DNA from 2 places in the Alteromonas sp. AWM4_230 genome. Region 1 is predicted to be linked to the other one. Evidence: predicted binding sites of a transcription regulator. Region 1 holds the regulator's gene; the other holds the start of a gene.
What was found. The regulator FNR, encoded in region 1, switches genes on or off when oxygen is low (the NO sensors DNR and NnrR bind a similar motif). The targets are predictions, from matches to a motif close to TTGATCTAGATCAA.

Region 1 (3,500 bases):
TTTCTAGCATGTCGTCACGGTGGTGACCTAATGCAATTTTCGTCGCGCCTAGTTCTTTCGCTGTGCGATATAAAATACCACGGCGCAAACGAGAGCAAAGTGAACAGGTCGTTTTCCCTTCAGGAATCTTGTCTTTAACAATAGAGTAGGTGTCTTCTTCTACAATCTTGTAATCGACGCCAATGCTGTCTAAATACTCGGGCAAGATATGTTCAGGAAAACCGGGTTGCTTCTGGTCAAGATTTACCGCAATAATATCAAAATGAATAGGCGCAATCTTCTTTAAAAACAATAAAATATCAAGCATGGTATAGCTGTCTTTACCGCCCGATAAACACACCATAACCTTGTCGTTGTTTTCAATCATACCGAAATCGCCAATGGCCTTACCCACGTTGCGACGAAGTCGTTTCTGAAGTTTGTTGAAGTTGTACTTTTGCTTACTTTGCGCGGCGTTTAACGTCGGCGCATCAGCACTGCTTGTGCCTAAACTCATAATTAACTAGCTTGGTTTGTGATAAAGGCGCCATTATACATTAAAGCGCCTTTTCGAGACTATGGCTGTGTTGTTAAATTTATCGAGAAGCGTTAAGTACTGATTTAAGCGTGTATGATTAACTCTCGGAATTAACCGCTAAATGCGCAGTTTTTTTCATGAAAAACGCCCATCGCCGATTCGCCATTTGTCGCCACCAAGTGTCTTGGTATTTAAGCGCAATTAAGTCGTTAACTACACGGTTATCGGTGATTCAAACCCATCTGGCTTAATCGCAAGTACGTCACAATTTAGTTCATCAATAACGTGCTCGGCAGTATTGCCAATAAGCGCCGCCGAAATACCAACCCGTCCCACGGTGCCTATTACAACTAACTCGGCATCGAGTGTTTTAGCCACTTGCGGGATAACTTTTTCAGGCAAGCCTTCTTTCACCACACATTTATTTTCTGGAATACCATATTTCAGCGCGTGACTACGCATTTCTTTCATGTGATGATTTTTTACCGCATCGTGATACGTATCAGGGTCAAACTCTGGTACTTCAATGGCGATGTTAAGTGGAGTTGTAGGGTAGCTATTCACCAAATTAACGTTACCTTTCAGCAAAGAGGCATAATCGTTAGCGATTATCGTAAGCTTGTCGTTTAGTGCAGCATGCTCATCATCTTCACTGCCTACGTTTACTGCAGCTATAATTTCACCGCCTTCTGGCCAGTCGTGTTCTTTAACGAGCAGGACAGGGCGTGGGCACTTGCGCATTAGATGCCAGTCTGTAGGGGTAAAGATTACTGAGGCAAGGTCGTCATGTTTTTTAGTAGCTTTTACTACTAAGTCGATTTGGTTATTAAGGGCGTAATAAATAATCGATTCATAAGCACGGTTGTTCCACTCAACCACAATATCGGTCTCTGAAAAGCCTTGTTCTTTTAGCTGGGCAGATAACCATTTGGCGTGCTCTTTTGTAACGGCATCGCGCATTGATTCACGTTCGTCGGGGCTAAGCATGGTTGTCATATCGTAAGACAAATCATATACCACCATCATAGCGGTAACCGTGGCGCCGGTTTTTGACGCAAGTTCATAGGCACGGCTTAGGGCAGGCTGGTTGTCGCGCTCCGCGTCCACCACGGCAAGAATTCGTTTACACTCAATCATAACGTCTCCTCAACTACAAAGCTTTGTATGGCTGTCGACATCGAAATTGTTTCAAAACAGTTTATATAAACCAGTTACATTAACTATAAACCACATTTTGAAAAACGTAAGTTGTTTTGGATCAAGCGTTAACAGTTCGTTGATAAGTAAAAAGGCTTCATTGAACAACAAAGGTGCTTTACATGCTCAATGGATATGGTGTGACTTATGAGGGGATACAGTGAAATTATAAAGCTTAAAACTAAAAAGCGCGCATGAAGCGCGCTCAAGATAACAGAAGAATAAATTAACCGTTACAGACTACGCTAGGGCCATTTAACGCCTCCAACTTGGTATTTAACCGATCAAAATCCAAAATAGAGATCAATTTACCGTCTACTTTGATAATGTTTTCTTTCTGAAAACGGCTTAATAGACGACTAATGGTTTCTATCGTTAAGCCTAAGTAGTTGCCGATTTCGTTTCGGGTCATAGTTAGGTGAAATTCTCTGTGCGAGAAGCCGCGCTCTTCAAAGCGCTGAGATAGGTGCGATATAAAATATAGCAAACGCTCTTCGGCAGTACGCTTGTTTAAAAGCATGATCATGTCGTGATCTTGTTTAATTTCTGCGCTCATAAAGCTCATGATCTGATGGCGTAGCTTAGGAAATTGAACCGACATTTCATCAAGGGTTTCATATGGCAGTTCACATACCATGGCGGTTTCTAGCGCTGAGGTGTAACTTTGATGCTTACTTTCGCGCAGGGCATCGAATCCAATAATATCACCAGGGAAGTGGAAGCCAGTGATTTGCTCTTCACCATCTTGATTAGTTACAAATGACTTAAAAGAACCCGTTCTTACGGCAAAAAGCGAATGAAATTTATCGCCAGTTTGAATGAGCGTATCACCTTTGTGAAGCGGCTTTTTGCGCTCAATTATATCGTCAAGAGACTCGATTTCTGTTTTGTTCAGCGCCACCGGTAAACACAAGTGACTGAAGCTACAGTTTTGACAGTGAATAGAAAATTGGCTTCCTTTGCTCATAATACATGCTCTTTTGAAGATTACCCAATAATGATACACCCATTTTTAAACGATTGCGCCATGAATAAGATAAGCTGCATAAATGGCCATTATTACGGCAATTATTTGTCTAACGTTATTGTTTTGAAAACTGCTAACAATATACTGACTGCCTGCACTTGCTGCGAGTAGCGTTGGCAAAGTACCTAAACCGAAGAAAAACATGATGGCAGCGCCCTGCAATGCATTCCCCGACGCTAAAGACCAAGTAAGTGTTGAATACACTAATCCACAAGGCAGCCAGCCCCAAATAAACCCATAAGGAATAGCACTAAAAGGGGTTTTAAAAGGTAAAAAACGCTTAGATAACGGCTGCAGTTTAGAAAATAAACCTTTGCCTGCGTTTTCTAACACCGTTAACCCTGTCCACCATTTGCCTAAATAACAGGCCAACAACAGCAACATAATACCGCTGAGTAAAGACAGGGCATAGTTGGCCAGAGGAATATAGTCTGCTGCAATTTTGCCAAGTGCGCCGGTCAGTGCGCCAGCAATGGTGTAGCTAGCTATGCGCCCCATGTTATAGGCTAGGGCGTAAGGCACTGCTGAAGCACCTTTTGGTGACACCATTCTTAGCGCTGCCACTATACCGCCGCACATACCCACGCAGTGAACACCGCCCGCTAAGCCGATAAGAAAAGCTGAGAAGTAATTAATCCCCTCCATGCTGCCCTTGGTTTTTCTCTACTTTAGTATTCTGAAGTTGCTTGCGTTGTTCAGCGAGCTTTTTTTCTTCTGGCGGAAGGTCATCGTCAAACAGTATGCTGTAACCTTGACGGT
Region 2 (3,500 bases), 1.6 Mb from region 1:
GTCTCGCTCAAGGTATTCTTGATGATTGGCGTGCATCTTCAGCCGATTGTTTAGGTATGGATGCAACTACCGCGGCGGCAGCTGCCTGTGATTACTTAGCATACAGCGCCTATTCATTGATTGGTGTACTTTGGTACAGCATGGCTGATAAAGCTCAGGCATCGGGCAATATGGTACTTGCCGCCTCAAAGATGAAAACACGTGACTTCTATATGGAACGTATTTTAGTACGCCGTGACGCACATAAAGCCGCTTACAAAGCAGGCCCTGAAAGCACACTCGCTATTTCGGGCAATGAATTTGATTACCTGTAAGCTATACACGCTTTCTTAGCCCAACAAACCTGGACTAAAAACACAAAAAAGGTCACTACACGTGACCTTTTTTATTACCTTTTTAAAAAGGTGTATTAATCGTTTGCCGCGACTTGCGTGGAGAACGTATCAGCAAACCAGTCGTTTAGCATGGCTTTCTCGTACGATAACGACTCGGTGCGGTTGTGACGGATATTCGACTCCATAAAGTCCATGTCTTTAAGCTTCACATCCTCACCACTTAAAATGACCTGACCATCAGAATTAGATAGCGAGTAGCTGAACGTCATTCTTGGAATATCTATGCGTTTAATTATTCGCACATCGCTGCCAGCCCCGCTGCCAAAACCTACAAACTGGCTCGGCCAAACTTGACCAGCCAAATCAACGTTTGTCACCGTCATCGACAGTACCTGTGATTCGGGCAGGTCGCTAGCTAATTCTGTAATGTGTTCTTCTAAGTCTTTTAAAGTTCGCTCACGAAAGCGTTTACGAGATTCATTGGCTGGCCTGACATCGCTGTAAGATTCTGGCTCTTCCCATGTTATCTCTACCTCAGCGGCTTGGGTTGGCGCAAAAACAACTAGAGCCCCTACGGCTGCGGCGCAACTTAAACAAGAAAAAGTACGTAATTTATTCACTTTCATGCTCCTAAATTCAGTCGTTTAACCTTAAGTTAGCAAGCGTTGAGAAAGTTATTAATCAAAAAAACATTAGAAAAGTTTTAGATTTAACTTTTTCTTACTCAAAAAGCTAATGTCACTTTGAAACTTGCATAACCGGCGACTGCTTAATGATTAGGCACAGTTTTGCGCGTTTAGTTCCCGTAAAATTAGGGTTTATATCATCGTTTTCACAATAGGTGTGGTGAAAGCGTTTTACGCTTGCAGCATCGGCGGTAATTAGTTTAACGTAGCTTTGCTGGTAAGGTTTCAAAGGGCTTAGTTCAATATTTATTTTATCTTGCAAACTACGTAACTCTTTTCGCTCTGGAAGGGTGGCAATGGACACCAGCCAGTCAGAGACAGAGTTTTGAATATCTTCAAATAAATACTGGACAAAAGGAGAGCGCAGCACTATTACCAAAACAATAATTTCCGCAGCGATAATAAAGAACCGTAACATAACTTCTCAGCTAACTTTGATAGGGGTTTACAACAAATAGCGCCTACTTTGTGCGCTTTTCACCAACAATATACTTAATAAATGCTTTGCTAATTTGTATTACAACAAGGTTCACTGTACATGATTTGGACACTTATTGGCCACATAATTGCGCTGCATGGTAGTGTGTTATCTAACTTACTGTAAACACGATAGTTTATACTAAGGTATAACTTGTATACTTTTTCGACCGACACTTTTTAGGGCTAACCATTTATTCAATTTTACGCTTATTAGCCATGTCGCTGTATGTAGAAATTTACAAAATGACATAATGCAAAAGAAAAATAACAAGCCACCAGCATTATTTTCTGAACTTTCAGTATTGACTGAAAGTTTAAAAAGATAGACCATACGCCGCATTATTGATCTATATTAAATATGACGTGTTGAACGCGGTTATACTGCACAAGCAGTTTGTTACGTCACATAAGGTTAAGCTATGAATGAACAAATACCGGTCAAAAACGTAACACCGGTAAAAGTACATAAACCCAAAGGAGCCACAGAGGGTAAACGTCACGACTCCCGTAGCCGTATTTATGTGCGCGCCGTAAAGGGCCCCTTGGAAACGTTTAGACGTTTCTTCGGTCTTTTCTTTTTAGCCCTTTTTGCCATCATTCCATGGATTCAGTACAACGGCCATCAGGCCGTACTGCTTGATATTGGCGAGCAACGTTTTACTATTTTCTCGCTTACCTTGTGGCCTCAAGACCTTACCTTACTGGCCTATATATTCATTGTTTCCGCTTTTGCATTGTTTTTTGTCACCACCTTCGCAGGTAGAGTGTGGTGTGGCTTTATGTGCCCACAAACGACATGGGTATACATATACACATGGTTTGAAGAGAAGTTCGAAGGCCCGCGTAACAAGCGTATAGCGCTAGATGCGCGTAAAATGGATGCAGATAAATTTTTGCGTAAAACGGCGAAGCATACCGCTTGGGTATTGGTAGCCCTATTAACTGCGCTAACCTTTGTCGGCTACTTCACGCCAATTGATGCTCTGTTTGTTGATTTCGTCACATTCGATACCAGTTTCTGGGCAGGGTTTTCTGTTATTTTCTTTGCAGTTTGTACCTACGGGAATGCAGGCTACATGCGTGAAATCATGTGTACCCACATTTGCCCTTATGCACGATTCCAATCTGCCATGTTCGACAAAGATACATTTACCGTATCTTACGATGCAAAACGCGGCGAACAGCGCGGCCCACGCCCTCGAAAGCTCAGTCACGAACAGGTGCAGGAAAAAGGCTTAGGTGACTGCATTGACTGTAATTTATGTGTTCAAGTCTGCCCTACCGGTATTGATATTCGCAACGGCCTTCAATACGAGTGCATCAACTGCGGTGCCTGTGTTGATGCCTGTAATGGCGTAATGGATAAAATGGGCTACCCCAAAGGCTTGATAAGCTTTACCTCAGAGGAAGAACTTGCTGGTGGTAAGACTCACGTTTTTCGACCTAAACTAATTGGTTACTTTGTCGTTCTTCTGGTGATGACAGGTTTGTTGTTCGCCAATATTTGGACACGCAGCCCAACTGAAGTCGACATCATCCGCGACAGAAACTCACTGTACCGCGAGACCAATGAAGGGCTTATTGAAAACGTATATACCATAAAAGTGCTCAACAAAACCCAGCAAGAGCAAACGTATACTATTGCTGTAAAAGGTCTTCCTGACTACGAATACATAGGCGAGCAAGAAGTAACAGTTAAAGGTGGTGCGGTTTACAGTACGCCGATTTCTGTTGCAACGGACGCTTATAATCTGGAAGATACGGTTACCGATATTTTTATCAGTGTAACCACCACTATTGATGGGGAAACGGTTACGGTTGATGAACCAACGAAGTTCCTTTATCGATGACAGATTTTTCTTTTTCTGGGCTTAGCCCAGACACCATATTAGATGCCCTGGAAAGTCAGGGCATTTTTCTTCAAAGCGGCCTGCTAGCGCTCAACAGCTATGAAAACCGCGTTTATCAATTTTTGGCTGAAGACGGTCAGCGCTATGTG

Region 2: the regulator FNR is predicted to act here: its motif matches at 1,844-1,857, upstream of ccoG (cytochrome c oxidase accessory protein CcoG).

Annotation. Positions count from the first base shown of each region.
Region 1 is NZ_JBSWTB010000001.1:2,654,666-2,658,165, forward strand. Features, by position in the region: gene ttcA (tRNA 2-thiocytidine(32) synthetase TtcA) at 1-496, opposite strand, end outside; gene uspE (universal stress protein UspE) at 731-1,654, opposite strand; gene fnr (fumarate/nitrate reduction transcriptional regulator Fnr) at 1,941-2,681, opposite strand; gene ACXACS_RS11455 (sulfite exporter TauE/SafE family protein) at 2,727-3,386, opposite strand; gene ccoS (cbb3-type cytochrome oxidase assembly protein CcoS) at 3,373-3,500, opposite strand, start outside.
Region 2 is NZ_JBSWTB010000001.1:4,265,814-4,269,313, forward strand. Features, by position in the region: gene ACXACS_RS18335 (acyl-CoA dehydrogenase family protein) at 1-314, shown strand, start outside; gene ACXACS_RS18340 (DUF3016 domain-containing protein) at 410-955, opposite strand; gene ACXACS_RS18345 (hypothetical protein) at 1,074-1,439, opposite strand; gene ccoG (cytochrome c oxidase accessory protein CcoG) at 1,921-3,351, shown strand; gene ACXACS_RS18355 (serine/threonine protein kinase) at 3,348-3,500, shown strand, end outside.